Regions from separate parts of the Micromonospora sp. KC721 genome, predicted to be linked through region 2. Evidence: riboswitches for the same ligand, from Rfam matches in the RefSeq annotation. Region 2 holds a riboswitch; each other region holds the start of a gene.
What was found. Region 2 has a riboswitch for cyclic di-AMP ahead of E1182_RS05850 (NlpC/P60 family protein). Riboswitches for the same ligand answer to the same signal wherever they lie in the genome.

Region 1 (7,756 bases), on a different contig from region 2:
GAGGGTGACGGCGTATCCGTCCACGGTGGTGCTGGTCGCCGGCGCGGGCAGCGGCCGGGGTTCCAGCGTGCCGGGCACGGTCACGTCGACCCCGAGGGTGAGTGGTTCCCCGCCCGACGGGGTGAAGTCGGCGAAGGCCCGCCAGACGCCGGGCCCGCCCAGGGGCGAGTCGACCCGCCAGGTGCCGTCCGGGCCGAGCTCGGGGTGGACGTGGCGGAAACCGGACAGGTCACGCCGGGCGACGATCAGATGCATCCGCTTGTCGTGCGCGACGTCGTAGCGGGTGACGGGGGCACCGTCGGGCCCGGTGATCCGGAAGGCGAACTGCCCGGCCGGGGCGGCCACGGGTTGCAGGGTGTAGCCCCGGTCGGAGACGAGCAGACCGCCGGGCAGGTGGGTGGCGCCGACCTGGCGCGGGGAGCCGTCGGAGTGGCCGTTGCCGTCGTCGTGGCCGGTTTCTTCGTGGCCGGTGGCGGTGGAGTCGTGACTGGTGCTGGCGGCGTCGCGGCGGGTCTCGGCGGCCGGGGTGACGGGACCGGCCAGGTGACCGGCCCCGTACGCCACGCCGAACACCGCCGCGAGACCGAGGGCGAACCCGCTCAGCTTCGTCGCGGTGCGCATCGTGTCCTCTCGGCTCTCTGCGGTCGGGCGGTCCGGCTCACGCGTCGACCAGGTCGTATCCGGCCTCGTCGACCGCGGCGCGCACCGAGTCGGTGTCCAGCGCGCTCTCGCTGGTGACGGTGACCCGGCCGGTGGCCAGGTCGACCTGCACGTCGGTGACACCCTGGATCGCGCCCACCTCGGTGCTGACCGAGTTGACGCAGTGCCCGCAGGTCATCCCCTGCACCTGGTACGTGGTGGTAACCATGGCAGCTCTCCTCTCCTGACGCCGGGCCATACCCCCCAGGGGTAGCCCACGCGACGACGGTAACATACCCCCCAGGGGTACGCTATTCTGGTGGTCATGACCACACCGAGCACTCCGACCCGGGGCTACACCGCCAGCAAGGAACAACTGCTCGCGCGGCTGCGCCGCGTCGAGGGCCAGGTTCGTGGCATCGAGCGGATGGTCGACGAGGACCGCTACTGCATCGACGTACTGACCCAGATCTCCGCCATTCAGGCCGCGCTGGACAAGGTCGCTCTCGGCCTGCTCGACGGGCACGCCCGACACTGCATGCGGGAGGGCGCCGCCGAGGGCCGCGCCGACGAGATGGCTGCCGAGATGATGGCCGCCGTGGCCCGCCTCATGAAACGCGGCTGACCCACTGCCGCGCGGCCTGCCGGAACGCCGAACCGGCGGCCGATCATGAAGTTGGCGGCGGCCGGGAAGACCGACAGCGCCGCCAACTTCATGATCAACGGGAAGGCCGGGCCACGGGCCCGCCCGGTCAGCGGCGGGCGAGCATCTTTCTCATGGTGTCGATCTCGGCGCGCTGGGTGGTGCGGATCTGCTGGGCCAGCGCCTTGACCTCGGGATTCTTCCCCTTGGCGATCTCGTCCTCGGCCATGGTGATCGCACCCTCGTGGTGCTCGATCATCATCGTGACGAACCGGCGGTCGAACTCCGCCCCGGACGCCGCCGCCAGCTCGGCCAGGTCCTCGTCGGACATCATGCCGGGCATGTCGTGCTCCGCCTCCGAGCCATGGCCGTGGGCTGGGCTGCCGGACGGCACCGGCCGACCCCAGGCGGTCAGCCAGGCCGTCATGGTGGCGATCTCCGGAGCCTGGGCGGCCTTGATCTGGGCCGCGAGCCGCTTGACCTCGGCGTCCTGAGCGCGGGTCGCGGCCAGTTCCGACATCTGCACCGCCTGCTCGTGGTGCGGGATCATCATCTGGGCGAACAGCACGTCGGCGTCGCCGAACTCGGCGGCGGTCGACGCGTCCGCCGAGGCACCGCCCGTGGCGGGCGTCTGGTGGCCGGAGCCGGCCCGGTGGTCGTCGCCGCCGGAGCAGCCGGCCAGCGCGAGGGCGGCGGCGACGGTCGCGCCGGTCAGGGCGGCACGACGCGCGATGGTACGGATGGACACGATGTGAACCTTTCGGTGTGGAAACAACGCAGTGGACCGGAGACGCGGGGGAGCCCCGTGCCGGAGCCTCCTATCTGCGCAGCACCGCCACCGTGGCGAGCCGAAGCCCGACGGGCCGACCCGGGGGCGCACCCGGTCCCGGTGGGCGCACGGTGGGGCGGCGCACGCCGACGCCGGGCCGGCGTCGAGCCCGCAACAGCACCGCCAGCAGCACCGCCACCGTGATCGCGGCGAGCACCGCCAGGCAGACGCTCCAGCCGCTCGGGGCGGCGCCCCGGTCACCGGCCGGCAGCACCACCGGAGGCCGGCAGCCGGTCCCGGCGCAGTCGACGCCGGCGTCGACGGCGAACCGCGCCGTCCCCGGCAACGCGGCCGCGTGCCGGCAGGCCGCCCCGGCGCAGTCGACGCCTCCGGGGGTGTCGGCGCCGGTCGCTGTCCCCGGCAACGCGGCAACCGGCAGGTGCCGGTCGGCGTGGTCCGCGGCGGCATGGCCGGACGGCTGGCCGCCGGCGTGCGTGCCATGGCCGATGGTGTGCATGGCGGCCAGGCCGAGCAGGGTGACGGCGAGCAGCAGCAGGCGAGCCCACCAGCCCGTGGTCGCCGCCGTCGCCGTCCGCACCCGACAAAACTAACCGAACCCACCATCCGTCAGAGGCGTACTCGCCGTAGCAGTTGCGCGTTGAGCGCGACCACGATCGTGGAGGCCGACATCAGCACCGCGGCGAGGGCCGGGCTGAGCGTCAGGCCGACCCCGGCCAGCACCCCGGCCGCCAGCGGGAGCGCCACCACGTTGTAGCCGGCCGCCCAGGCCAGGTTCTGGAGCATCTTCCGGTACGCCGAGCGGGACAGCCGGAGCACCCCGGCCACCCCGCGCGGGTCGGAGGAGGCCAGCACCACCCCGGCCGACTCGATCGCGACGTCGGTGCCGGCCCCGATCGCGATGCCCACATCCGCCCGGGCCAGCGCCGGGGCGTCGTTGACCCCGTCGCCGACCATGGCCACCCGCAGACCCCGACGCTGCAGCGCGGTCACCTTTCCGTCCTTGTCGGCGGGGAGCACCTCGGCGAAGACCTCGTCCACACCGGGACGGAACCCCAGGTCGGCGGCGACCGCCTCGGCCACCGCACGGGCATCACCGGTGATCATGGCGATGGTCCGTACCCCCTCCGCACGCAGCGCCGTGATCGCCTCCCGCGCCTCGGGGCGAATCTCGTCGGCGAGGGCCAGCAGACCGAGGACGGTGTCCGGCAGCCGGACCAGATGCAGTACGGCCGCGCCCTGCCCGGCCCAGCGGTAAGCCGGCGGGATCAGCTCGTCGGGAAGCGCGAGCCCCCACTCGCGCAACAGGGTGGGGCCGCCGACCGCGTACGACGCACCGTCGATCTCCGCCTGGACGCCCCGGCCCGGCAGCGACCGGAAGCCGCCGGCCAGGGCCGGGCCGCCGCGACCGGCGGCGGCCGCCACGATCGCCCGGGCCAGCGGGTGCTCGCTGTCGGCCTCCACCCCGGCGGCGAGCCGCAGCACCTCGTCCTCGCCGACCCCGGGCGCGGCGGCCACGCCGATGACCACGTGCCGCCCCCGGGTCAACGTGCCCGTCTTGTCGAACAGCACCGCGTCGACGGTACGCATCCGCTCCAGCGCCAACCGGTCCCGGACCAGCACCCCGGACCGGGCGGCGAGCCCGGTGGAGAGCGCGATCACCAGCGGAATGGCCAGCCCCAGCGCGTGCGGGCAGGCGATCACCAGCACGGTGACGGTACGCACCACGGCCTCGTCCCGATCGCCCAGCGCCGTCCAGGCCACGGCGGTCAGCACGGCACCGCCGGTGGCGACGTAGAACAGCAGGGCCGCGAACCGGTCGGCGAGCGCCTGCGCCCGCCCGCCAGACTGCTGGGCCTGGGCGACCAGGCGTTGGATCCCGGCCAGGGTGGTCTGGTCGCCGACGGCCTCGACGCGGACCCGGACCGCCGAGTCGGTCGCCACCGTGCCGGCGACCACCCGGTCCCCCACCTGGCGGGTGACCGGGCGGGACTCCCCGGTGACCGTCGACTCGTCCAGTTCGGCGACGCCGTCGACGATCCGCCCGTCGGCCGGCACCCGGCCGCCGGGCCGGACCAGCACCACGTCCCCGACGTCCAGTTCGGTGAGCGGCACCCGTAGGACCTCGCCGTCCGGACCGATCCGCTCGGCGTCGTCGGGAAGGAGTTCGGCCAGCGCGGCGAGCGCGCCCCGGGCCTGACCGATGGCCTTCATCTCCTGCCAGTGGCCCAGCAGCATGATCGTGACCAGCGCGGCCAACTCCCACCAGAAGTCCAGGTCGAAGGCGCCGAGGCTGGTGCTGAGCGAGGCGGCGTACGCGACACTGATCGCCATCGCCACCAGCAGCATCATCCCCGGAGCCCGGTCGCGTACCTCCCGCACGGCGCCGACCAGGAACGGCCAGCCACCCCACCAGAAGATCACCGAGCCGAGCACCGGCCCGACCAGCGACCGTCCCGGGAACCCCGGCGCGTAGTCGAACCAGTCCAGCACCATGTCGCTGGTCGCCACCACCGCGACGGTGAGCGCCAGGCAGACCTGGAAACGCCGGCGGAACATCTCCGGGTCGTGCCCGGCGTGCCTGTCGTGCCCGGCAGGCCGGTCATGACCGGTGTCGTGGCCGCCATCTGCTCCGGAATCGTGGTCCATGTCTCCCAAGATGCCGCCTCCGGCCCCCCAGGTCGGCACGAACCGGGCGAGCCGGCAGCGGGCCTGGCTACCATCTTTCGACGATGACCCCGCGTCCATCGTCGCCACCCCACCCGTGGGCCGTCATGGTTCCCGGCCCGCCGGGGCGGGTGAACCGACCGACCGGCTGACACGTACTCCGCCCTGGATCGTTGGGAGACTCGCAATGGGCGCCGACCACACCCGTTCCACTCCGTCCACCCCGCCCGGGGTGCGGCGGCTCCTCGTCGCGACGGTGGTCCCGTTGTTCGTCGTCACGGTGATCGCCGCGGTGGTGCTCTGGCCCCGGAACACGCCGGAACGGGCTCCCGGCGAGGAGGCACCGCGCTACCACGCCACGGTGACCCGGGTGGTGACCGAGCCCTGCCCGGAGCAACCGGAGAGCCCGGCCGGGCCGGCGCAGGGGCCCTGCGGCACCGTCACCGTCCGGGTCGAGCAGGGGCCCGACGCCGGGCAGCAGGTGGAGACGCCCGTTCCGGCCGGGCCAGGGGCACCGACGGTGGCGGTGGGCGACGAGATCGTGCTGGTGAAGCTGACCGACCCGGCCGACCCGACGGTCAGCCGCTACGACATCGCCGAGCACCAGCGGGGTGAGCCGTTGGTGTGGCTGGCGGTGCTCTTCGCCGCCGCGATCATCGCGTTCGGGCGGCTGCGCGGGATGGCAGCGCTGGCAGGGCTGGCCGCGAGCTTCGCGATCCTGCTCACCTTCGTCGTGCCGGGCATCTCCGCCGGCGGTTCGCCGCTGCTGATCGCCATCGTCGGCTCGGCGTTGATCATGTTCGTGGTGCTGTACCTGACCCACGGGATCACCGCGCAGACCTCGGTGGCGGTCCTGGGCACCCTCGGCAGCCTGGTGCTGACCGGCCTCCTCGGCAGCCTGGCCATCGCCGCCACCCACCTCACCGGGTTCGGCAGCGAGGAGGCCACCACGCTGTCGATGTACCAGCGCGATGTGGACCTGCACGGACTGCTGCTGGCCGGGATCATCATCGGGTCGCTCGGTGTGCTCGACGACGTCACGGTCACCCAGGCGGCCACCGTGACCGAACTGGCCCACGCCAACCCGGGGTTGTCCCGGATGCAGTTGTACCGGTCCGCCACCCGGGTCGGCCGGGCGCACATCGCCTCCACGGTGAACACCATCGTGCTCGCGTACGCCGGTGCCTCACTGCCGCTGCTGCTCCTGTTGACGGCCGACAGCAGGCCGGTGAGCCAGATCCTGACCAGCGAGTTCCTGACCCAGGAGATCGTCCGCAGCGCGGTGGCGACGCTGGGGCTGATCGCCGCCGTACCCCTGACCACGGGTCTGGCCGCGCTCGTCACCGCTGCCGGCCGCGGCCCGGCCGACGACCCGACACCGCCCGCCGACCCGGCGCCGAGACCCCGCCCTCCGGTCGACCCGGACGCCGCGCTGGAGGCGTTGAGCGGCCCGCGACCCGGACCGTCCACCCCGGCCCCCGCAGGGTGGCCCGAACCGGAAAGGAGCACCGACACCGCATGGTGAAACTGCACAGCGTCACCGTGGACGACCCGGAACCTGACGAACGCGTCACTCCTCACGCACCGCCACCTCGAATTAACGCATTTAGTCGGGTTCAGGACGTAGCTCACCGGTATGCCTCTCGGGTAACCTCGCTGCCGGTCACCGCTGAAGGCGCGAACCGGCGCCTGCGGTGCCACCGCCCAATCGCCGTACGGCGAACCGGGGAACCAGGTACCTGGGGTGAATCCGCGACCGCGGTAGGGGCCACTTCCGTCCCGAACCCGTCAGCTAACCCGGTCGGCGGTCGACGGAAGGGAACATTGTGACGGCACCCCTACGCCGCTGGTGGACACCGGTGGCGGCCGTGCTGGCCGCGCTGGCCGTCCTCGCCGGGCCGGTCCCGGCGAACGCCGCCCCCTCGACCCCGTCGGGTCACGAGGAGGGCGAGGAGCCCAAGCTACTCACCGAGGTCATCGAGCAGCGCAACCGCGAGTACACCAAGGCGAAGGCACAGCTGGAGAAGTCGAAGAAGCGCCAACTCCAGCTCGCGTTGGAGGTCAAGCGCGCCGAGGACGAGCTGGAGGCGCTCCGACCGCAGGTCACCACGATCGCCGCGCAGTCCTACCGGACCGGCCGGATCGGTGCCGTGGCGATGTTGCTGGAAAGCGACGCACCCGACTCCTTCGTCAAGCGGGCCGCCACGCTGGACGAGCTGAACATGGTCAACGCGCAGAAGCTCGCCGAGGTCACCGCCGCCAAGGACCGCGCCGAGCAGGGCAAGCTGGCGCTCGACGCCGAGGTGCGCGAGCAGACGAAGCTGACCAACCAGATGGCCCGCAACACCAAGGAGGCCGAGAAGGCCCTCGCCCTGGTCGGCGGACGCGGCTTCACCGGTGGACTGGTCGACGCGACCTCCCCGGTGGCCCGGATCGGCCCGGGACGCACGGCCGACGGCGACTGGAAGCCGGAGTCGAAGACCGCGCCGGACCCGACCACCTCCGGCACGATCACTCCGCGTACCCTGCACGCCTACAAAGAGGTACGCCGGGCCGGCTTCAACCGGTTCGCCGGCTGCTACCGCCCGGGCGGACCCTTCGAGCATCCCAAGGGGCGGGCCTGCGACTGGTCGTTGCAGAACAAGGGCTTCGCGCCCTGGCACAACGACGACACCCGCAGGTACGGCAACAACCTGACCGCGTTCCTGATCCGCAACGCCGACCGGCTCGGCATCTACTACGTGATCTGGAACCGGCAGATCTGGTTCCCGGCGACCGGGTGGAAGTCGTACAGCGGACCATCGGACCACACCGACCACGTACACATGTCGATGCTCTAGCGGACGCTTACGACCGAGGGCCCTCCCCGACCGGGGACGGCCCTCGTCGCGTCTTGGGGTTCAGCCGGCGACGACCGCCGCCCGGTCACGGTCGTCCTGGTCGCTCCGGTCCAGGTCGGTCCGGGACGCCGGCGCGAGGACCGCGGCGGGCGACGCGGCCACCGTCCGCACCTCACCGGC
Region 2 (7,756 bases):
GACCCGGCGGAGCAGCAGGACGAGCTGACCTCGATGGTCGAGGTGCCGGAGGGTGAGCCGTTCGTGCTGCACCCCGGTGAGTTCGTGCTCGCCTCCACGCTGGAGGTGATCTCGCTGGGCGACCAACTCGCGGGACGGTTGGAGGGCAAGTCGAGCCTGGGCCGGCTCGGGCTGCTCACCCACTCGACCGCCGGCTTCATCGACCCGGGCTTCTCGGGGCACGTGACGCTGGAGCTGTCCAACGTGGCGAACCTGCCGATCACCCTCTGGCCGGGCATGAAGATCGGCCAGCTCTGCATCTTCCGCCTGTCGTCGCCCGCCGAGCACCCGTACGGGTCGGAGGTCTACGGCTCGCGGTACCAGGGGCAGCGGGGGCCGACCCCGAGCCGGTCCTGGCAGAACTGGCGCACCTGGCCGACCCGCTGACGCTCGGCCCCGCCGGCCACAGACCCGGCGCCAGCACCGACCTTGCCGGCCGCAGGCCCGGTAGCGGCGTCAGCCCGGACGGCCGTAGCTGTGGACCGGCCCGTCGTCGACCCGCTTCATCCGCACCGGCATCCCGGCCCGGGAGGCGTGCACCACCCAGCCGGCACCGACGTACATCCCGACGTGGTGCAGGTCGGTGTAGTAGAAGACCAGGTCACCGGGGCGCAGGTCGGTGCGGCTGACGCTGGCGGTGACCCGGCGCTGCTGCCGCGCGTTGTGCGGCAGCCGGACCCCCGCCTTCGCCCAGGCCGCGAGCGTCAGCCCCGAGCAGTCGTACCCGTTCGGGCCCTCGGCGCCCCAGCGGTACGGCTTGCCGATCTGGTCGCAGGCGAACCGCACCGCCACCCCGGCGGGACCGCCCGGGTAGGCGGCCGGGCAGGGTGCGGGACGCAGCGGACCGCCGGCACCGGCGCCGTAGGCCCGCAACCGCAGCCGCTGGAGCCGCTCGATGCCGGCGTCGATCTGCTTGCGCCGGACGGCGAGCCGGGCCTCGGTCCGGCCCAGTTGGGCCACCGTCGTGTCCAGCGCCGCCTTCTTGGCGGCGAGTTCGTCGCGCAGGTCCTGTACGGCGCGCACCTCGCGCTGCCGCCGCTGGGCCAGACGGTCGAGCAGTTCGAGTTGGTTCACCAGTTCGCCGGGGGACGCGCTGCCGAGCAGGGCGTTGACGACGGCGAAGCTCTCTCCCTTGTACGCCTGGGCGGCGAGCCCGGAGATCTGGTCCATCGCCCGGTCGACCTGGGCTTGCAGCGGGACGATCCGCCGGGCCAGCGCGTCGGCCTGCCGGCGTCTGGCGGCCAACTCCTGCCGGGTCGCGTTGTGCTGCTCAATGAGCGGCTCCAGGGTGTTCCAGTCCCGGTCGATCTGCCGTTCGAGGTCGGCGACCGTGGGATCGGCGTGGGCCGCCGTGGAGCCACCGGCCAGGACGACGGCGGCGCCGGCAAGGGCGGCGAGGACGGTGGTGCAGCGGGACCAGCGTGAGCGCGGCACGACCGTACGCCGGGCGACCGGGGCCGACCGGGGCGACGGCGGCCGCGGGGCATGGTGTGCCACCGGGCTCCGTACTCCTTCTTCCGCGACCGCCTACCGGGTTGGCTGACGGGTTCGGGCGGGAAGGGAGCGCACCACCGCAGTGGCTGCGGATTCACCCCGACCACCTGGCCCCCGGCTCGCCCGTGGGCGATTCGGCGGTGCCGGCCGTCGCCGCCCGGGTGGACGGAGCTTCCGGCGACCGACGGTTCATCAGAGTAGATGCCCGTAACCAGATAGCAACCATCCGTGATCGGACACGCCGGAGCCCGGACACGGCGAACCCCCGGCCGGAGTCGACCGGGGGTTCGCGACGGTGCGGAGAACGGGTCAGCCGGGTCTGCGGAATCCGGCTACCGGCATGTTGTTGATGTTGGCCACCTGGACCGGCTTGCCGGCCCGTGGCGCGTGCACCATCAGGTCGCCGCCCAGGTAGAGGCCGACGTGGTGCAGGTCGCTGAAGAAGAAGACCAGGTCACCGGGGCGGGCCTCGGAGCGCGGGATCGCCTTGCCCTCGTTCCACTGGGCACCGGTGAAGTGGGTCAGGGAGATACCGGCGGCCTTGTAGGCGAACTGGGTGAGGCCGGAGCAGTCGAACGCGTTCGGGCCGGTGGCGCCCCAGACGTACGGGTCACCCACCTGCTGGCAGGCCACCTGGATCGCGGTCCGCGCGGCACTGCTCACCACCCCGTTGATGGTCGGGCAGCCGGAGACCTTCACGGTGGTCTTCGGCATCGACGCCTGCAGCCGCTTGATCTCCGCGTTGATCTGGTTCTTCTTGGCGGCCAGCTCCCGTTCCTGCTCGACCTCCTGGGCGATCAGCGCGTCGAGCTTCTGCTTCTCGGCGTCGAACTTCGCCCGCGCGTCGATGACGACCTGGAGTTCCTTGCGCTCCTGCGCGGCGAGCCGGTCCAGATAGGTGAGCTGCTCGGTGAGGGTGCCCGGCTTCACGTTGACCAGCAGGGCGCCGATCTCCTGCGAGGGACCGGTCATGTAGTAGCGGGAGGCCATGTCGCCGACCCGGTTGAGAGCCAACTCCGTCTGCAGGGCGAGCGGCTCGATCTTCTTCTGGAGTTCCTCCGCCTTCTTGCGGTCCTTCTTGAGCTGCGCCCGGACCTTGTTGTACTGCTCGATGGTCGGTTCGAGCTGCTCCCACTGCTTGTCGATCGCCGCCTCGATCTCCTCGGGTGTGGGCGCAGCGTGCGCCGGCGCGACCAGCATCCCCGCGCCGACGACCACGGCGGCGACCACGGTGATCAGGCGGCGGGCAGCGCGGCGCAGACCGGCCCGACGAGGGGGCGGCTGACCCTGGGCGGCACGATGGAGGGGCATGGTTGCCACCGGCACAGACTCCTTTGCAACCGACCGCCGGGCGCCTCACGGAGGGGAAGACGGAGGCAGACGACCCACAGCGGCCGGTGCAACATTAGGGAAAACGCGCAGCGGAATCAAGGCGGCTTCGACTATTTCACGGCTAAGCAATCATCCGCACACAATCGGTAGTTCGACCATTTTTCAACTACGCCTGTCAATACATTGGTGCTGTTGCCACGTCAGGGGTCGGTAAACCGCCGCTCACCAGGGGTCGCCGCGCCCCGCCGCAGCGCGGCAGCAGGCCGCGAACCGGCCGACACGAGCGCGGCGTCGGCATCCCCCCGGGTGCCGACGCCGCGGTGGTCACGGTGCCTTGCGGTACGACCTCAGCCCGCGACCGGCTCGGCCTGCTGGCCCGCCGTGGTGTCGGGCTTGACCGAGCGCAGCAGCACGCTGGCCACGTCGACGACCTCCACCTGCTCACCGGCGCCCTTGCCGTTGACCCCGTCGTTGAGCATGGTCGAGCAGAACGGGCAGCCGACGGCAACCGTCTTCGCGCCGGTGGACATGGCCTCCTCGACCCGGTCCACGTTGATCCGCTTGCCGATCCGCTCCTCCATCCACATCCGGGCGCCGCCGGCGCCGCAGCAGAAGGAGCGCTCGCTGTTACGCGGCATCTCGACCAGGCCACTGTCGCGACCTGCACCGGAATCGACGGCTGCGCCGCCCCGACCGTCTCCGGATCCGCCGCCGATGGCACTGCCGAGCACCTCGCGCGGCGGCGCGAAGACCCGGTTGTGCCGGCCCAGGTAGCAGGGGTCGTGGTAGGTGACTCCGCCGTCGACCGGCTGGACCGGGGTGAGCTTGCCGGTGGCGACCAGGTGGGCCAGGAGCTGGGTGTGGTGTACCACCTCGAACTCGCCGCCGAGCTGCCCGTACTCGTTGCCGAGGGTGTTGAAGCAGTGCGGGCAGGTGGCCACGATCTTGCGCTTGGCCTTCTCCCGGCCCTCGAACGCCTCGTTCAGGGTCTCGACGTTCTGCTGGGCGAGCATCTGGAAGACGAACTCGTTGCCGATCCGGCGGGCCGGGTCACCCGAGCAGGTCTCGCCCTCGCCGAGGATGGCGAAGGAGACGCCGGCCTCGTTGAGCAGCGTGGCGACCGCCCGGGTGGTCTTCTTGGCCCGGTCCTCGAACGCGCCGGCGCAGCCGACCCAGAAGAGGTACTCGAAGTCGTCGACCTCGCCGACCCGCGGCACCTCGAAGTCGAGGCCCTTGGTCCAGTCCTCGCGGGTGTTCTGCGGGGCACCCCACGGGTTGCCCTTGTTCTCCAGGTTGCGCAGCATGACGCCGGCCTCGGACGGGAAGCTCGACTCGATCAGCACCTGGTATCGGCGCATGTCGACGATGTGGTCGACGTGCTCGATGTCGACCGGGCACTGCTCGACGCAGGCACCGCAGGTGGTGCACGACCACAGCACGTCCGGGTCGATGACGCCGCCCTCCTCGGCGGTGCCGATGAGCGGCTTGTCGGCCTCGGCGAGGGCCAGCACGTCCACGTGGGCGAGCTGGGCGGCGGTGGCCTTCTCCTCGCCGGTGAGGTCCTTGCCGCCGCCGGCCAGCAGGTACGGCGCCTTGGCGTACGCGTGGTCGCGGAGGCTGAGCACGAGCAGCTTCGGCGACAACGGCTTACCGGTGTTCCAGGCCGGGCACTGCGACTGGCAGCGACCGCACTCGGTGCAGGTGCTGAAGTCGAGCAGCCCCTTCCAGGTGAACTGCTCGACCTGGGCGACACCGAACTGGTCGGACTCCGGGTCGGCCTCCTCGAAGTCCAGTGGCTTGCCCTGGCTCGTCATCGGCCGCAGCGCGCCGAGACCGGAGCCGGCCCGCTTCCGCGGGTCACGCTTGAAGAAGATGTTGGGGAAGGCCAGGAAGCGGTGCCAGGCGACACCCATGGTGACGTTCAACGCGATCACGATGAGCCAGGTCATCGAGATGGCGATCTTGACGAGGGCGGCGATGCTCACGCCGGCCGGCGAGGCCGGCAGCAGCGCGCCGACCGCGTGGCTGACCGGGGTGGCCCAGACCGGGTACTCGAAGTGGTCGGTGGCGACCTTGAAGCCCCGGATCACGAAGCCCATGATCAGCACCGAGAGCACGACACCCTCGACGAAGTAGCCCTGCCACATGGTCGAGCCGGTGAACCGGGAGCGCCCGCCCGGCCGGGTGGGCCGGTTGCGGACCCGGATCGCGATCAGCACCAGGATGCCGACCGTGCCGAGGATCGCGATCAGTTCGGTGGCCAGGCCGTAGATCGTCAGGCCACCGATCAGCGGCAGGCCGCCGGTCGGCGAGACGACCTCGAAGTACGCCTCCAGCACCAGCAGCGACAGCACGATGAAGCCGACCATCACGAACCAGTGCGCGGCGCCCACCACACTCCACTTGAGCATGCGGGTGTGACCGACGGTCTCGACCAGCATGGCTTTGGTACGGGCGCCCCTGTCGGTGAACCGCTCCGGCGCGGGCTGCCCCTGCCGGATGACTGCCAGCATCTTCATGACCGCGCGCACCGCAAGCCACACCGCCACGGCGGTGATGGCGGCCGCGAGGATCGTGGTGACGATCTGGACGCTGCCCATCGAGTTGGCCTCCCGGTCTGCTGCCTGTCGAGCGGCTACGGCAACCGGGGCCGCTCGGTCATGCAGTGCAGCCTACGCGCAAGGTTACCCGGCAGTAACGTGAGACTTCTCGCACCTGGCCACGCCGCCCTGCGCACACCCTAGGGTGCTCGGCGCGCCGGCGCAGGACGGGGTCGGACGAGGGGAGCCTCGGTCGTGCCGGGCGGCGATCAGCGCGCCGCCGAAAGTCAGCGCCAGCGGGAGAGCAGGATCAGCGAGGCGACCATCCCGCCGAAGCCGACCGCCAGGTTCCAGTACCCCCAGGAGGCGACCGGGTACGCCTGCTCGGAAAGGTAGTAGACCACCAGCCACGCGATGCCAGCCGCGATCAACGCGACCGCCGTGACCGGCAGCCACACCGGGCTGGGCTTGCGCGTCGCCGCCGTCGCCGTCGGACGCACGTCCGTCGGCGGGGTGTACACCTTCTTCTTGCGGACCTGAGACTTGGGCACGACGCTCTCCAGAGGGGTGACGACCTCGTCCGGCCTGACAACCGGGCGCGGGGGCGACGGTCCATGGCCAATAATGTTCGACAGCTAGCGTAGTCCGGACCGGCCGTCCGATCCACGAATGGGGCCGGACCAGTGCGCGGAGTGACCGAAAAGAACAGGATTGCTCCGGCGAACACGCCGATCCGCGCCGTGGCGGGCACGAACCAGACTCGGAGGGAACGCTCGGTGGAGTACACATCTGGCGCGGCGTCCTGGCAGAAGGCCATGCGGCGGGCCGCCGCCGTGTTCCTGCCACGGCGCCCGCGTCAGCGGCGACCCGGCTGGTCGATCGGGGTGCCGTTGATCGCCGCCGCGGCCGGGCTGCTCTTCACCACCAGCGCCACCACCGCCGACGGCACCACCCTGCGGGAGGACCGGCGCCCACAGCTCACCCAGCTCATCGAGGACCGCCGCGAACGGGTCGATTCCAGCGAGCTGCGCGCCGCCCGACTCCGCGCCGAGGTGGAGGAGCAGACCGCCGCCCTGGGCGACACCGACGGCCCGATCTCCGCCGAACGGGCCCGGGCTCGGGCCTCCGAGCAGGCCGCCGGTTTCACCGCCCTCACCGGCCCCGGCGTGACCGTCGAACTCAACGACGCGCCGGGCCGCCCCGACGGCAGTCTGCCCAAAGGTGCCACCAACGACGACCTGGTCGTCCACCAGGGCGACGTCCAGGCGGTCGTCAACGCGCTGTGGGCCGGCGGTGCGGAGGCGATGTCAATCATGAACGTCCGCGTGCTCTCCACCAGCGCGGTACGCTGCGTAGGTAACACCCTGCTGCTGCACGGCCGGGTGTACTCCCCACCATTCAAGATCGTAGCAATCGGTGATCCCGCCGCCCTCCAACGGGCTCTCGCCGACTCGCAGGGGGTCCAGGTGTTCAAGCAGGAGGCCGACCACTGGCAGCTCGGTTACACCGAGAAGGTCTCCACGGTCACCGTACCCGCATTCGAGGACTCGACCGCTCTGCGGTCCGCGACGGTGCCCCGATGACCTCCGACGGGCGGGACGCGCGTCACCGCGACCAAAGCGACGACGCGACGGCGTTCATCCCGACGGTCGACACCTCACAGTCCTCGGCTCCGACCCGTCCCGGCTCCGCCGGCCCGTGGCCCGACCCGGCGCTGCCGACCTGCTCCCCGGCCTCCACCGACGCGCCGACCCACCCGGGCCTCGCGCCGACCCAGCCGGGCCTCGCTGCGGCCCGTCCGGCGCCGCCAGCCTGGCCGGGGGTGCGACCAGCCGCCGCACCGCAACCGTCACCCGAGGTACGCCCGCGGTCCGGCACGGACGCGCCGACCGCGTTCCTTCCCCGACTCGGCGACCGTACGCCCCAGCGGCCCACCGCCGGCCCCGGCGACCGACGTCCGGGCCTGCCGCTCCCGGCCGACGACCGTCCCGATCCGGCGGCCACCACCGTCCTGCCGGCGGTGACCGGCCGCCCACCGCTGGATTCGACGGCACTGATGGGCGCGGTGCCCCCGGTCCCTCCGCGCGACGGCACCACCCCTGGCGACACCGCCACCGAGCCGGTCCAGCCGCGTCGGGGCGAGCGGGTGGTGCAGCTCCGCCCCGAGCAGACCGGCGAGGGCTACCGCAGCGTCTACTCGGAGCTGACCCGCCCCACCTTCGCCTCCCGCCTGCGCACCGGGGTCAGGATCAGCGGCGAGCTGCTGATCACGTTCGGCCTGGTCGTACTCCTCTTCGCCGGGTACGAGATCTGGGGGAAGTCGGCCATCGTCGACGCTCACCAGGGTGACC
Region 3 (7,756 bases), on a different contig from region 2:
GCCGCAGCGCGTTGGTCACCGCCTCGCTCACCGCCACGGACAGGTCGTCCACCTCGTCGGCGCCCACGTGGTCGGTGGCCACCGCGTGCACCACCGCGCGGGCCTGCGCCGGGGTCGGGTCGACCAGCTCGACCAGCGGCACGCCGCGTTGCAACGGGTCGGGCGCGACCGGGCGCGGCTCCCGCAGGTAGACCTCGGGTGCGGTGTAGACCTCGTTGGGCAGGTGCCGGCCGTCCGGCGTGGCGGTCCGCGGATGCGTACGGACCACGTCGGTCAGGACCTCCGGCGGGGTGCTCCGGGTGTCGTACAGGCACATGCTCCACAACGGGAAGTCGTCGTAGGCGTGGTTGATCGCCGACTCGTACCGACTCCACCAGTCCCAGGAACGGCCGAACGCGACCGGGGGCAGTTCGCCGACGATCCGGATCTGCGTCGCGCCGGCAGCGACCTGGTCGGCCAGCAGTTGCCGGTAGGAGCGGATCGCGGCGGAGGGCCGGGCGTAGACGTCACCGCCGTCGAGGAAGGTCACCCCGGAGCGAGGCGGCAGCGCCGAGCGCAGCAGGGCGGTGTGGCGTTCACCGAAGGAGACCATCGTCGGCTCGCCCGCCGCGACCCCGTCGAGCAGGAAGGGCACCACGACGGCGAGCAGATGCTCCGGCGAGTCGTAGAGGACGGCCTCGTGGAAGTAGCCGGTATGGCCGGCGGCGGCTCCGGTCCTCATCCGGTCACCTCCACCCGTATCCCGGAGAGCCCGAGCAGGGCGACGAGCCTGGCCGCCGGGGTCAACGGGGTGCGCAGCACCACCGCGCCGTGGCGGCTTTGCGCGTGCCGGTGCAGGTGCAGCAGGCTGCGGTGGTCGATGAAGCGCAGCCCCTCGGCGTGCAGCACCAACTCGTCCGGGTCGTGGTCGGCACGCCGCAGCGCGGTGGCGAACACGTCGTGGTTGGACGTGTCCAGCTCGCCGTCGAGGACCAGGCCGCCGTCACCGGCGTACAGGTGGAACAGGCTGGTGCCCGGGTCGGACGTGGGGTGCAGACAGGCCAGTTCCTCGACCGCCGCTTCGTCGAGCCGGCTGCGGTCGTAGCCGCACACCGCGGACATCGGCCGGGCACGCAGGAACCGGTCGACCAGGTGCTCGTAGCGGGCGAACCCGTCGCGCCGCACCGGATCGAGGACCAGGGGGGTGGCGTCCGCGGCGACCCGCCAGCCGGCGTGCCCGTCGGCGATCGCGGCCTCGATCATGGCGGTGTAGGACGCCAGTTGGGCGTCGGTGTCCAGGACGCCCGCGCCGTACATGTCGTCGATCGAGCAGATCTCGGCCGCGCCGGTGCGCAGGGCGTCGCGCAGCCGGGGCGCGCCGCGCCACCGTTCCACCACCACCGGCACCGGCTCGCCGGTGACGTAGCGGACACGGTCACCGGCGGCCAGACCGGCGAGCAGGTACTCCCGCGCCCGTGCCTCGAAGCTGGCCGGATCGTCGTACGCCCAGCAGACGTGACCGCAGGGCCGCTGTGCCGTCGTCCCGTCGGTCACGTCGACCACCTCATCCGGGCAGTGTATGCCCAGCCTGGCCGGCGGACCGTGGGACGTCGCCGCGCACGGTCGTCGGTCAGCTCGCCGCGTCGAGACGGATGCTCAGACGGGCCGGCGGCCCTTGAGGCGGCGGCCCAACTCGCGGGCGATTTCCCGGTTGGCGTCGCGCTCGGCCAGCGCCTGCCGCTTGTCGTACGACCGGTTGCCCCGCGCCAGGGCCAGCTCGACCTTGGCCCAGCCGTTGCTGAAGTACATCGACAACGGCACCAACGTCACGCCGCCGTCGCGCAGCCGCTCCAGGATCCGCGCGATCTCCACCCGGTGCAGCAGCAGCTTGCGGGTCCGCCGCGGCTGGTGGTTGGTCCAGGTGCCGAACCCGTACTCGGCGATGTGCAGGCCGTAGAGCATGATCTCGCCGTCGCGTTCCTGGGCGAACGCGTCGACCAGCGACACCCGGCCCTCGCGCAGCGACTTCACCTCGGTGCCGGCCAGCACGATCCCCGCCTCGTAGGTCTTGAGGACGGTGTAGTCGTGCCGCGCCTTCTTGTTGGAGGCGACGAGCGTCCGCCCGGTCTCCCTGGCCACGACGACCTCCCGAACTGCCTGCGAGCACCTGCCTCGACGAACCCTATCCGCCGGGACGCCACCCTGCCCGGGCACCGGTAGGGTCGGCGATCGTGACCGAGCCCAGCTTCCTGACCCGCACCCGCGCCGCGTACGACACCATGGCGGTGCGGTACACCGAGTTCACCCGTGACGAGTTGGCCGCCCGGCCGCTGGAGCGGGCCTTGCTCGCCGCCTTCGCGGAGCTGGTCGGCGCCGACGGCGGCGGTAGGGTCCTCGACGTCGGCTGCGGCAACGGGCGCGTCGCCCGGCACCTGCGTGACCTCGGCCTCGACGTCGAGGGCGTCGACCTCTCACCCGGCATGATCACCGAGGCCCGCCGGCTCCACCCCGACCTGCGCTTCACCGTCGGGTCGATGCTCGCGCTCGACGTGCCCGACGCCACGCTCACCGGGCTGCTCGCCTGGTACTCGGTCATCCACGTGCCCGACGATCTGTTGCCCGCCGTCTTCACCGAGTTCCACCGGGTGCTCGCCCCCGGTGGGCACCTGCTGCTCGGCTTCCAGGTCGGCGACGAGCACGTGCACCGTACCGATGCCTGGGGTGACCCGGTCGACGTGGTCTTCCACCGGCGTCGCCCGGACGACGTGGCGCAGCTGTTGGCGGCGGCCGGGCTGACCACGCACGCCCGGCTGCACCGCGAGCCGCAACCGTGGCCCGGCGGCGTCGAGCCCACCGCGCAGGCGTTCCTGTTGGCTCGCCGGCCGATGTGACGACCGGGCGTCACCGGACGGCCACGCGGCTCGTATCCTTTGCCCGGATCCCGGGGTGGGACCGCGACAACCGGATGAGGAGGTTTGGTGTGAGCAGCCGGACCGAGACGTTGGAGTTCCAGGCCGAGACGCGTCAGCTGTTGCAGTTGATGGTGCACTCCATCTACTCGCACAAGGATGTCTTCCTGCGCGAACTCGTCTCCAACGCCTCCGACGCGCTGGACAAGCTGCGGCTGGAGTCGATGGTCGACAAGGATCTCGAGGTCGACACCTCGGACCTGCACATCGAGATCGCCACCGACGAGCAGGCCCGGACGCTGACCGTACGGGACAACGGCATCGGCATGTCGCGCGAGGACGTCGTGTCGCTGATCGGCACCATCGCCCGTTCCGGCACCGCGGAGCTGCTGCGCAAGCTCAAGGAGTCGAAGGAGGCCGGCAACCAGGACCTCATCGGGCAGTTCGGGGTCGGTTTCTACGCCACCTTCATGGTCGCCGAGAAGGTCACCCTGCTCACCCGCCGCGCCGGCCAGACCGAGGGCACCCGCTGGGAGTCCACCGGCGAGGGCACGTACGTGATCGAGACGGTGGACGACGCCCCGCAGGGCACCTCGGTCACCGTGCACCTCAAGCCGGTCGACAGCGAGGACAACCTGCACGACTACACCGACCACGGCCGGATCCGCGAGATCGTCAAGCGGTACTCCGACTTCATCGCCTGGCCGATTCGACTGGTCACCGCCGACGCCGAGCCGGTGACCCTCAACTCGATGAAGGCGCTGTGGGCCCGGCCCCGTGACGAGGTCGCCGAGGAGGAGTACCGCGACTTCTACCGGCACGTCAGCCACGACTGGGCTGACCCGCTGGAGACCATCCACATGCGTGGCGAGGGGGTCTTCGAGTACGAGGCGTTGCTGTTCATCCCGTCGCACGCCCCGTTCGACCTCTACCGGGCCGACGGCCGCCGGGGTGTGCAGCTCTACGTCAAGCGTGTCTTCGTGATGGACGACTGTGCCGCACTCATCCCGGACTACCTGCGTTTCGTCAAGGGCGTCGTGGACGCGCACGACCTGTCGCTCAACATCTCCCGGGAGATCCTCCAGCAGGACCGGCAGATCCAGATCGTGCGTCGCCGGCTGGTCCGCAAGGTGCTCACCACCCTCAAGGAGATGCGCACCGCGGACGCCGAGCGTTACCGGACCTTCTGGTCGCAGTTCGGTCGGGTGCTCAAGGAGGGCCTGCTGGAGGATCCGGACAACAGCGAGGCGATCCTCGAGCTGCTCTGCGTGGAGTCCACCCACGACGCCACCGAGCCCACCACCCTGCACGACTACGTGGCCCGGATGAAGGAGGGCCAGACCGAGATCTACTACGTCACCGGCGAGCACCGGGCGACCCTGGAGAACTCCCCGCACCTGGAGGCGTTCCGGGCCAGGGGCTACGAGGTGCTGCTGCTCACCGACCCGGTCGACGAGGTCTGGGTGGACCGGGTCGGCCAGTTCGACGGCCGGTCGCTGCGCTCGGTCGCCAAGGGACAGGTCGACCTGGACACCGAGCAGGAGCGCAAGGAGGCCGAGACCGAAAGGGAACAGCAGGCCAAGGAGTACGCCGACCTGCTCGCGTTCCTCCGCGACACGCTCTCCGACACGGTCAAGGAGGTCCGCCTCTCCGCCCGGCTGACCACCTCGCCGGCCTGCCTCGTCGGCGACGCGCACGACCTCACCCCCACGCTGGAGAAGATGTACCGCGCGATGGGCCAGGAGGTGCCGATCGTCCGGCGGGTCCTGGAGCTGAACCCGGCGCATCCGCTGGTCACCGGGCTGCGCGCCGCCCACCAGCGGGACGCCGCCGATCCGGGGTTGGCCGAGACCGCCGAGCTGCTGTACGGGATGGCGCTGCTCGCCGAGGGCGGCGACCTGACCGACCCGGCCCGCTTCGCCCGGGTGCTCGCCGACCGGCTGACCCGTACCCTCTGAGGCCACCTGTCGCTGCGGGCCCGGGACGGATCCCGTCCCGGGCCCGCGTGGCCTGCTGTCCACCGCAGAGGCCGCCCGCCGACCAGATCGGGCGGGCTTCTCCCGCGGCCAGATCGGGCGGTGACTCATCGGGGTGGGTTGGTCGCCGACCGGCAGCGCCGAGTCGGGGAGCCGTCGGCGGTGAGAAGCGGGGCCGTCACCGTGTGCGCTTCGGATGCGATGTGACCGGGCATTGTGCACGTCGGCCCGGACCTCGCAACCGGAGGTCCGGAGCCCTCGCCTGACCGGGTGAAGAACCTCTCAACAGGTGGGCGATCCGCCGAAAGGCTTCCTAACGTCGTTGGGGTCCGCGATCGCGGACACCGTGGCCGGTTACGCCTAATCCATGCCGCCGGCCACGGACCCAGTCACCCGGGCATGGAGCGGGGGACCCACGTTCCTCGGTGCACGTCACCTCGGGGTGAAGCCGCCACGGCGGCCGGGCTCCTCGGCCCGAACCCGACAGCTCACCTCGTCGGCGTGGAGGATCACAGATGGCAACTGCATACGTCGCCCGTCATCGACGGGTCAGCTCGCGCCGCATCGCCGTCGGCACTCTCGCCGTCGGTGCGGTCACCGGGGCCGCCGCCGTTCTGGCGCCGGCCGCTCCGGCAAGCGCCGCCAGCGTCAACTGGGACGCGATCGCCCAGTGCGAGTCCAGCGGCAACTGGCACATCAACACCGGCAACGGCTACTACGGTGGCCTGCAGTTCTCCCAGAGCACCTGGGCCGGCTACGGCGGCAAGAAGTACGCCGCCCGCGCCGACCTGGCCAGTCGGAGCGAGCAGATCGCGATCGCCGAGAAGGTGCTCAAGGGCCAGGGCATCGGGGCCTGGCCGACCTGCGGCAAGAAGGGCGGCTCCACCAAGAGCTACGCCCCGAAGAAGGAGAAGTCGTCGCAGTCGGCGCAGCGCTCGCAGTCCCGTAAGAAGGCCGCGTCGACGACTGAGCGGTCCTCGCGGGACGAGCAGCGCAGCACCCGCAACCAGGCGCGTCGCGCTCCGGTGACCGGCAACGGCAACTACGTCGTGCGGCCGGGGGACTCCCTGTCCGGCATCGCCGAGGCGCACCACGTCTCCGGTGGCTGGAAGGCGCTGTACGAGCGCAACCGCGCGGTCGTCGGTGCCGACCCGGGTCTGATCTTCCCGGGGCAGAAGCTCAGCGTCTGACACACTGCCCTCGACGCCCGGCCGGAGGTCCACCGGCCGGGCGTCGACGTGTCCCGGGCACGGTTCGGTCCGCCGCCGGGTCCCGGGTGACGCGCCTGACTGGGGGTGGGCGCACCGGGCGACCTGAGACCCGGCCGGATAGGGTTGGGCCAGGTGTGCCGGGAAGTCTGGTCGGCGATGAGTACGCGCGTCCGCTGCCGACGAGGAGTTCCCGTGACCGACGCCACCCGGCGCCGTTTGTTCGCCCGCCGATCCTGGGGCGAGACCCGCCGCATCTCCGCCATTCTGCGCAAGGAGACCGTTGGTGGGGCGCTGCTGCTCGTCGGCGCGTTGCTGGCCCTGATCTGGTCGAACTCGGCCTGGGCGCAGGGGTACGACGCGCTGCGCGGCCTCCGGCTGGGACCGGCGGCGCTGCACCTGGATCTCAGCCTGGCCACCTGGGCCGCCGACGGTCTGCTGGCGATCTTCTTCTTCGTCGCCGGGCTGGAACTCAAACGCGAGTTCGTCGCCGGTGACCTGCGGGATCCGCGCCGGGCGGCGGTGCCGGTGGCTGCCGCCGCCGGTGGGGTGATCGTGCCGGCCCTGATCTACGCGGCGATCGCCGGTGGGGCGGGCGCCGGAGCGGTGCGGGGGTGGGCGATCCCCACCGCCACCGACATCGCGTTCGCGCTGGCCGTCCTCGCCGTGATCGGGTCGTTCCTGCCGTCGGCGCTGCGTACCTTCCTGCTCACCCTCGCCGTGGTCGACGACCTCATGGCGATCGTCATCATCGCGGTGTTCTACACCGCCGACCTGTCGGTGCTGCCGCTGCTGGGCGCGTTGCTCCCGCTGGCCGCGTTCGGGGTGCTGGTGCAGCGCCGGGTCCGGTCCTGGTGGCTGCTGCTTCCGCTGGCGGCGGTGACCTGGGTGCTGGTGCACGAGTCCGGCGTGCACGCCACCGTGGCGGGTGTCCTGCTGGCCTTCACCGTGCCGGTGATCCGCAGTGCGGCGGCCGGTGGGCCGGATGCCGGGCCGGGGCTGGCCGAGCACTTCGAGCACCGGTTCCGGCCGATCTCCGCCGGCATCGCGGTGCCGATCTTCGCGTTCCTCTCCGCCGGGGTGACCGTCGGCGGGCTCGCCGGCCTGGTCACCTCGCTCACCGACCGGGTGGCGCTCGGCATCGTCGTCGGCCTGGTGGTCGGCAAACCTCTCGGCATCATGACCGCCACCTGGCTGATGTCCCGGTTCGGGCGGGCCGAGCTGGACGAGGGCCTGAACTGGGTCGATGTGCTGGGGTTGTCGCTGCTCGGCGGGATCGGCTTCACCGTCTCGCTGCTCATCGGCGAGTTGGCCTTCGGGCTGGGCAGCGAGCGCGACGGCCACGTGAAGGTGGCCGTGCTCACCGGCTCGCTGCTGTCCGCCCTGCTGGCCACGGTGATCCTGCGCGCCCGCAACCGCTTCTACCGGCGGGTGCACGAACTCGAGACGGTCGACCGGGACCGGGACGGGATTCCCGACGTCTTCGAGGCCGAGACGGACGGCGCCGCCGGTCGCTGACCTGGTCGGCGTGCGGAGCGAGCGGGGGCTGCCGGTGGGTGCTCAGGCCGGATAGGCGCGGGTCCGGCCGGCCTCGACCGCCGCCCACACCCGCTGCCCCGGCTCCAGTCGCCACCGGGCCAGCGCCGTGGCGGTCACGTCGGCGGCCACGTCGAGCGCTCCGGTG
Region 4 (7,756 bases), on a different contig from region 2:
TGCCTGCGCCGAGTTCGGCCCACTGCCGTCTTCGCCACGGGCATGCTCTGCGCGGATAACAGCACCATCTGCGCCCGGTGCCAGGTCACCACCGACCCGGTGTCCCTACGGATGATCCGCAGCAGCCGCCTGCCCTCGTCGTCATCGATCTCACGGACCCGCACGCGCTCTGCCACATCGGCACAGCTCGCCGGACGCGCGTCGCCGAAGCTGCTCACCGACACCGCGACCCGCGCCGCCCTGGAATCCGGACGGCGCGTCACCTCACCACAGCACAAGGGCCGCTGATGCGGCGCTAGCCGAGATTCAGAACCTCATCGTCCGCGTGCGTGCCGAACTCGGCGACGCGCACCTCCGCGATGTGCTCGTACCGGCTGATCCGGTCGGTCCACTCCGCATCGACGCCGAACGCCACCTGCGCGAAGCCCACCCGCCTGACGGCCTCGGCCAGGCCCGGATCGCCAGGCGCCAGCAGCCGCACCGGCGTGTCAAGCGCCACGGTGTGCGGCGGCACGAAGTACTCGTCCGGCAAAACGGTGCGCGCATGGACAAGCGCACCGACAGCGACAACCGAGCCGGCCCCCAACCGTGCGCACTGCAGGACCGTCGCCGCGGTCGCCACATAGACGCACCGGCCAACCTCGCAGCCCAGCAGCGTGGCATGCGGCCCCACGAAGACGTGATCGTCGACAAGCACCGGCTGATCGCCGGCGACCGCAGACCCGCGCAACACTGCGTTCTCGCAGATCACCGCCGCCTCCCCGACCTCGATTCGAGACCCCTCGGCATCGAGCACCGCACCGTACATCACCCGCGCCCTCGGCCCCACACGGACATCACCAACGAGCGTGGCCGTCGGGGCAACGTAGGCGGTGGGATGGACCTGCGGTTCATACCCGCGGTGCCGGATGCGGATTCCCTGCGCTTCAGCGACCATGGGCGGATTCTCACCCGACCGCCGCGACCATGCTGGCGGATTTCAGACGTCGCGTTCGCCGAGACAGGTGCCATCCGCGATCTGAGGCACTACAGGGCGAACGTTGACTGATACGGCACTAGAAGCTCGATGATCTGTCGATCACGTGGAGCTCGGTAGACGTGACCAGGGCGTCGGCGTGGCCGACATCGGACGGCTTGTTGCGGCGGTGGAGCCTCTCGAATGGGCTGGCGGCGACCTGGCGGACGGTGGCGTCGCCCTTGGCCTCCGATTCGCTGACGGCTGGCTGACCCTGTACAACGCCTTGGACGAGAACGGGATCGCGTTCGGCCAACTCGACCCGCAGTACCGCCGACTCCGCCAGGGATGAGCCCATCGGAACCGCCGCACGAGCGGACGGCCATGCCCCGTCGAAGCGCGGCACAGGATACGTCTCGCCTAGGGTGCTTTCGTGAGCACGGGGGAAGCTACCGACGGCGTGCGACTACACAAGATCAAGCGTCCTGGTGGCGTCTTCTGGTTCGATCTGCGGCAGGTCGGACAGGATCGTGATGGGACGTGGCTGCGCGGTGCGGTCGGTTCGCCATGGGGTGCTCCGCATGACTGCGGCACTTTGTCCGTACCGGTTGTGGTGTTGCTGGCGACGAACCGTCCGTGGGTGGCGTGGTGGGTCGGTGATCCTGCTGACCAACGGCTCGAGATCGACGTTTGCCTTCCGCCGGAGGTCACCGAAGCAGGCTGGTGGTATGTCGATCTCGAGCTGGACCCGGTGCTTCACGAGCGCGGTGGGCGTGTCGAGATCGAGGACTGGGATGAGTACGAGGAGGCGTGCCACAACGGGTGGATGACCTCGGATGACGCCAAGCTCGCACGCGCCACGGCTGAGCGTTGTGCGGATGTCCTCAGGCAGGGGATGGAACCCTGGCTATGGCGCGGGTGGCGGATACTTCGCCAGCAGGCGTGAGACCGATCGCCGTGCGCGCTCATCGGCAGTTCGGACGTCGGCTGGACCGGAGTCCGGCCCCGAAGCGTGACGGCACCAGCTGGCGCCGACACCCTCGGCAACAGATCAGTGCGTCCAGGCGCGGCGTTGGACCGGCAACATGGCAGTCAAGATCCTCGAAAGACGCCGTCCGGGCCTGCCGACCACAACGGAGCTGTCTGGTCACCCTTCGTTCAGACTGACGACGAGCAGGGGACGCTCCGGCAGCGAGACGGCGTCAACGACGAACACCACCGGATGCCTGTACTGACGCGGGTAGGCGCGAGGATAGCGGGCACGGGTGCCGTACCGCTGAGGCCGATCAGCGATCGGTCCTCCACGAACTCGACACCGGCCACGACAGAACGCGGTGAGCGGCCTGGTCGGCGGCGGGCGGTCATGCGGGTGGGCGGCTGTCCCCCGGCCGCCCACCCGCGGTGCCCGGCTCAGCGGGTGGCCAGCTCCTCGACCCGCGCCACCGGCTCCGCGTGGACGGGGTGCGGCGTGGTACGCCGGCCGGACCAGAGCACCCGGGCGACGATCCCCGGCGCGAAGAGCCCCGGCGGTGGTGTCATCAGGTTGGCGACGCTCAGGAAGCGCTGCCCCACGACCGGGTGTCGCGCGGCGGCGGCGTGCAGCCGGGTGACGTACCCGTTGAGGAAGCGGGTCCGGCGGCTGCGCGGCCCGACGATCGTCGGGTGGCGCAGGTCGGCGCCGACGGCCATGTCCCACGGCACGTCGACCACCTTCGACGCGCCGGCGAAGAAGCGGCGGGGCAGCTCCCGCCGGCCCTGCCGGAGGCAGTCGCGCAGCACCACCGCCTCCGCCGCGGCCACCGTCATGCCCTGCCCGTACGCCGGGTTGAAGCTGCACAGCGCGTCGGCGACCGCGATGAAGCCCTCCGGCAGGCGGGTGAGGTGCTCGTAGCGGCGGCGCACGCTGGTGGGCAGCCGCATCCGCTTGGGCGGGCCGAGCGGCTCCGCCCGGCTCAGCAGCGCGTGCAACTCCGGGGCGGGCAGCCGCGCGGTGAAGGCGAGGTAACCCTCGGGGTCGGTGGGCGGGGCCTGGTTCGGGCCGACGCCGAGCAGCGTGACCATCCACCGGTCGCCCTCCGCCGAGATGGCCACCCCGCCGTACGGGGCGTCCGGCGAGGGGCTGCTGACGAAGGCCGCGAAGTCGGCCTCGCCCGGGGTGCGGCGGTAGTCGCGGGAGACGTACACCGTGCGCGGATCCACCCGGTCCTCGACGGGCGGCTGGTAGCCGAGTTCGGCGAGCCAGGTGGGGCCGCGGTTGCCCCGGCCGGTCGCGTCCACCACCAGGTCGGCGTCGTGGCGTTCCTCCCGGCCGCCCCGGGGCAGGACCCGCGCGCCGACGACCGTGCCGCCGTCGGCGAGCAACCCCAACGCCTCGCACCTGTCGCGGATCTCCACGTTGGGCAGTGCCCGGACCCGGTCCCGGACGTACGCCTCCAAGGCGCGCCGGCTGACGCAGAGCCCTTCCAGCCCGGAGGCGACCCGGGGAATCCGGTAGCCGTCGTTGACCCAGATGACGTCCCGCTGGACGTCGATGGTGACCGCCCCCTGGGTGGTCAGGTCGGCGGTCAGGCCGGGGAAGAACTCCTCCAGGATCTGGCGGCCCCGGGCGAGCAGCCCGTGCGAGTGCCCGCTATGCGGCACAGCCTTGCGGTCGACAGCGTCCGCCGGCAGTTCGTCCCGGTCGAAGACGGTCACCTTCGCGTACGACTCGCTCAGCACCCGCGCGGCGAGCAGGCCTCCGATGCTGCCGCCGAGGATGATCGCCTGCCCGGTCTGATTGGTGGTGGCCACGGCTGACTCCGTTTCACTGAATGGATGTCTACAGTGAGCGGCACGGCATGCCCGTGGGTAAAACGAATTAATGGACGGCTAGCTGACAGTGAATGTCCCGTCAGCGGTTCCACCACTTCCCAGATCTGCGGGCCGATCGACCTTCGGTCGCCATAACCCCTGGTCAAGGCGCAACTATCAGCTCTGCTGATCGGTGTCGTGAGCGATATCTCAGTCGTCTACCGGTCATTGTTGACCGGTTCTCGGTGCACCGAAAGGATGACGGGGCGAGCCAACCGATCAGGCATCGAGACACGACGGGAAGGCGACGACTGGCGGACGACGGGTGGGTTTTTTCGATCGGGAATCGGCCCGGCCGTGTTCGGACGGTGGTGGGCGTGGCGGACTCAGTAACCGCCGGCCGCCGCGAATCCCACGAAGATGATCACGGCCGCGGCGCGCCGGGCGGACGCAGGGATTCCCCGAACGTCACCGTCCGAAGGAGCGGCCCGGGTGCTCGGCGCTCAGCAGGTGAAGTGTGCACTTCGTGGACACCGGGGATTGGATCTCGTTCAGCGACACGACCGACGGCACCCACCCCAGCGCGGCAGGCCACTCGAAGATCACCCAACGGCTGACCCCGATTCTGAGCCGGTACATCTGATCGAGGTCGGTAGCAGGTTCGCTCGGACCACGGGACGGCCGGCTGTTCGTTCGAAGGCAACCTGGAGGCATACCGACCAACGGCGAACCCGTCGACTTCTCCGGCCGAGGACCATAGCCGCCGTCACCGCGGTGGACTGCCTGACCCGCCACCGGAGCCCGGCAGTCCGTCCCTGCGGCGGGAGCGTCAGCGGCCGGATCAGCAGCCGCCGCCGCTGTTCGGCCATGTCCAGCAGTCCCGGCCCGTCGACGCCCGGCCACGGCGTGCAGAGCGATCCTCCTGGCGCAGCCCTTGCCCGACACAGGTCCACGCAGGTCCCTCACGTCGCCCGGTGTCCCGTGCTCGGTGAGCGCCTCCAGCAGGAGCCGGTACGCCTCCCGGTTGCCACGCTCGTTGACCTGCCGCAGGAGCCAGATCTGTTCGGCGTGATCACCGGCGGCTCCCCGCGCGGCGGCCAGCCGGAAGAACTCCTTGTCGTCCGAGGAGTCACCGACGGCGATCGCGTCCGCCATCCGCCGCTCGTACACCCATGAGTCCTGCACGACTCCAGCATGGAGCGCAAATTTAACTGAGGTCAGTCGATGAGTCGGCACCCCGGTCACGGGCGGGGCGGTCCATGTCGCGAAGGCGCCACGGTGGGTGGAGATGAACCGGAAGCGGCTCGTCACCGATCCATCTCCTTCGCCAAGACCGAAGGCGGCCGTGCTCGCCGTTTCGGTTCGGATCCGCACGCCGTCCGGCAAGGGCGACTCGCCCTTCCCGGTAATCGCCAGTCGGCGTACGGCCGAGGCCGTCGGCGCGAAGATGACACTCTGTTCAGCATTCCTGTGTCCCCCTTCACAGCAAGATATCGCTCCTGCGTAACGCATCGGGGGCAGTACGTGACGGCAAACGCCGCACCGGCCTTCCAAACCGGACACGTCTCGCGGAGGTCACTACAACAAGTAGCGGTGACGGGGAGACGGTCGGCACGCAACGGCGGCTATAAAGGATGAGCGGCGTGCACCTGCTCGCCGCTCGTGCCGATCCGGACCACGCCGAGCCCTGCCCCGGTCCGACGCCACGAACCTGAACGACCACCCATGAGGCAATCGGGGGCAGGGACGGGGGAACCACATTCGTGGTCCTCGACCGGCACGCGCAGCACTCGGCCGGCCGCAGGGCCTTGGGGTGAAGCCGCGACAGCGGCCGGGCAATCCTTCCCGCCCGAACCCGACAGCTAACCTCGCAGGCGTGCCGGAGGGATTCCTTCACCGTGCACGAAAACATCTCGAGTCGGCGCCTGCGCAAGCTGGGCACCGGCAGCATCGCCCTGTCCGTCGGTCTCGGCCTGCTGTCCGGCGGGCTCGGCGCGCCGCAGGTCGCCTCCGCCGCTCCGGCGGTCACAGCCGTCTCTGTCACGGCGGCGTTGCCCCAGGGCGGCCCGCAGTCGGCCCGCCCGGTAGCGGCAACGACCGTCAAGGCCGCCGCCAAGCAGGCGGTCGGAACCCGCGTGGTCGCCGAAGCGGCCAAGCACAAGGGCAAGCGGTACCTCTACGGCGCGGCCGGGCCCAAGCGTTTCGACTGCTCCGGGTTCACGCTGTACGTCTACAAGAAGACGATTGGCAAGAAGCTGCCGCACAAGGCGAACCTGCAACAGCGGTACGGCAAGGCCGTCAGCAAGGCGAACGCCAAGCCGGGTGACCTGATCATCATCCGCTCCGGTTCGTACGGCACCCATGCCGGCATCTACGCCGGTGGCGGCAAGATGTGGTCGTCGCCGCGGACCGGCAAGACCGTCAGCAAGCAGAAGATCTGGAGCCGTAACTACGTCGTCAGGCGCCTGGCCTGACGGTGACGAGCACGCCATCAGCCACGGCAGGACCGATTCCGGCCCCGCCGTGGCTGATGCGTCTTGCGTCTTTGTCACGCACTCGCACGGGTGCCGCAAGCGCCGCGCCGGTCAGTCCGTTACGAGCACGGCCTGCTATCCGGCCGATCAGGGCCGTTGACCTCGAACCGTCCGCCGAGCACGGCGTAGCCGACCACCAGCGCCGCGAGCGCCTGCTCACCGCCCGGTAGGCGTTGACCTTCGCCAGCGACGGGGCAGCGGTTGCGTCCACGCTCGCACTCCGGGTGGTCATGCCATCCGCGGTCGGCGGCACGCCAGCGCGCTTGAGTTCGGGACGTTCAATGACCGCCATCAAGGTTCGTCGCCACGGCGCTGGCCGCGGCGCCGCTGACGGGCGACGCCGTGGCCAGCGGAGGGGTTCAGGCGGCCCAGTCCTGCCGGGCTGCCCAGGCCCGGACAGTGGTGGTTCCACGGACGACGAGCGTCGGATCCGGTAGTGGGGCCGGGTTGATGTACGCCGCCGCGATGCCCGTTGCAACCGCTTCCCCCAGGTGTGGTGCGAGCATCCGGGCGTAGTCCTGCGGGTCGATGGTGTGCCAGCGGAGCCGGCGGCCGGTCGCGGCCTCGATTTCGGCGGCTACCTGCGGGCCGGTCAGGGCCGACGGGCCGGCCACGAATCGCGCGGTCGGCGGCGCCGCTGCTACGACGAGGTCGGCGACGGCTGCGCCGAGGTCGTCGGCGGCCAACCACGGGTTCGGGAGTTGCTCCGGTAGTGGGTAGCGCAGCTCGCCCTGGGTGTGCACCAGTGGCCGTGACCAGGCGGCCACGAGGTTTTCCAGGTAGGTGCTGGCCGGACCGACCACAGACGCCACCGGCACCGTGTCGGGCAGACGGGCGGCCAGACGGATCCTGGCATCGACGAAAGGCACCCCGATCGGGTCGGCCGGGACAGCACCGCCGGTGTTGAAGACCGCGCGGGGTACGCCCGTCTTTCCGAGCGCGTCGAGGACGGTGTCGGCCTGGCGCACCGCGTCGGCGGCGAAGTGCAGCGGCAGCTGGATGACGACCGCGTCGGCGCCGGCGTACGCGGCGACGAGCGCGTCGAGGTCGAGCAGGTCGGCTGGGACGGCTTCGACGGCCGGGTCAGCGGCTAGGCGGGGATGCCGGGCGACGGCCCGGATCCGGTGCCCCGCCGCGCGCAGGCGGCGGATGATCGCGGTGCCTTGGGTTCCGGTGGCGCCGTGGACGACGACGGTGGTTTCACTCATGGGACCGACCGTAGTTCCCTGACTGAATTAGTACCCACGAAGTTATATTGTGTCCCTGTGGAAACCATTGGTCCTGAGCAGCTGGAAAGCCTGATTGGGCGACCGAGCGGTCCCGGCTGCGGTGTGGAACGGGCCCTGCAGGTACTCGACGGCAAATGGAGCACCCTCGTTGTCCGCGAGCTACTGAGCGGGCCCAAGCGCTTCGGCGAACTACGGGCCGCTCTCGGGACCCCGAGCGCCAAGACCCTTACCGACCGGCTACGGATGCT

Region 1: another riboswitch for cyclic di-AMP. It lies ahead of E1182_RS25940 (hypothetical protein); the one in region 2 lies ahead of E1182_RS05850 (NlpC/P60 family protein).
Region 3: another riboswitch for cyclic di-AMP. It lies ahead of E1182_RS10825 (transglycosylase family protein); the one in region 2 lies ahead of E1182_RS05850 (NlpC/P60 family protein).
Region 4: another riboswitch for cyclic di-AMP. It lies ahead of E1182_RS03060 (C40 family peptidase); the one in region 2 lies ahead of E1182_RS05850 (NlpC/P60 family protein).

Annotation. Positions count from the first base shown of each region.
Region 1 covers NZ_SMJY01000210.1:630-8,385, forward strand. The annotation lists gene E1182_RS25910 (hypothetical protein) at 1-621, opposite strand, end outside; gene E1182_RS25915 (heavy-metal-associated domain-containing protein) at 659-868, opposite strand; gene E1182_RS25920 (metal-sensitive transcriptional regulator) at 965-1,264, shown strand; gene E1182_RS32540 (DUF305 domain-containing protein) at 1,392-2,030, opposite strand; gene E1182_RS32545 (hypothetical protein) at 2,101-2,649, opposite strand; gene E1182_RS25930 (copper-translocating P-type ATPase) at 2,679-4,718, opposite strand; gene E1182_RS25935 (YibE/F family protein) at 4,924-6,261, shown strand; cyclic di-AMP (ydaO/yuaA leader) riboswitch at 6,428-6,558, shown strand; gene E1182_RS25940 (hypothetical protein) at 6,563-7,576, shown strand; gene E1182_RS25945 (carbonic anhydrase) at 7,637-7,756, opposite strand, start outside.
Region 2 covers NZ_SMJY01000019.1:20,144-27,899, reverse strand. The annotation lists gene dcd (dCTP deaminase) at 1-426, shown strand, start outside; gene E1182_RS05850 (NlpC/P60 family protein) at 496-1,536, opposite strand; cyclic di-AMP (ydaO/yuaA leader) riboswitch at 1,549-1,683, opposite strand; gene E1182_RS05845 (NlpC/P60 family protein) at 1,843-2,859, opposite strand; gene E1182_RS05840 ((Fe-S)-binding protein) at 3,213-5,465, opposite strand; gene E1182_RS05835 (cell division protein CrgA) at 5,693-5,956, opposite strand; gene E1182_RS05830 (DUF881 domain-containing protein) at 6,182-6,988, shown strand; gene E1182_RS05825 (class E sortase) at 6,985-7,756, shown strand, end outside.
Region 3 covers NZ_SMJY01000044.1:18,104-25,859, reverse strand. The annotation lists gene E1182_RS10850 (sensor histidine kinase) at 1-721, opposite strand, end outside; gene E1182_RS10845 (MEDS domain-containing protein) at 718-1,533, opposite strand; gene smpB (SsrA-binding protein SmpB) at 1,636-2,118, opposite strand; gene E1182_RS10835 (class I SAM-dependent methyltransferase) at 2,211-2,870, shown strand; gene htpG (molecular chaperone HtpG) at 2,960-4,846, shown strand; cyclic di-AMP (ydaO/yuaA leader) riboswitch at 5,212-5,381, shown strand; gene E1182_RS10825 (transglycosylase family protein) at 5,380-6,054, shown strand; gene nhaA (Na+/H+ antiporter NhaA) at 6,268-7,590, shown strand; gene E1182_RS10815 (ABC transporter ATP-binding protein) at 7,633-7,756, opposite strand, start outside.
Region 4 covers NZ_SMJY01000008.1:63,590-71,345, forward strand. The annotation lists gene E1182_RS03035 (gamma carbonic anhydrase family protein) at 296-937, opposite strand; gene E1182_RS03040 (hypothetical protein) at 1,116-1,307, shown strand; gene E1182_RS03045 (DUF402 domain-containing protein) at 1,389-1,901, shown strand; gene E1182_RS03050 (NAD(P)/FAD-dependent oxidoreductase) at 2,366-3,745, opposite strand; gene E1182_RS03055 (hypothetical protein) at 4,214-4,930, opposite strand; cyclic di-AMP (ydaO/yuaA leader) riboswitch at 5,452-5,637, shown strand; gene E1182_RS03060 (C40 family peptidase) at 5,644-6,219, shown strand; gene E1182_RS03065 (SDR family oxidoreductase) at 6,639-7,487, opposite strand; gene E1182_RS31920 (helix-turn-helix domain-containing protein) at 7,611-7,756, shown strand, end outside.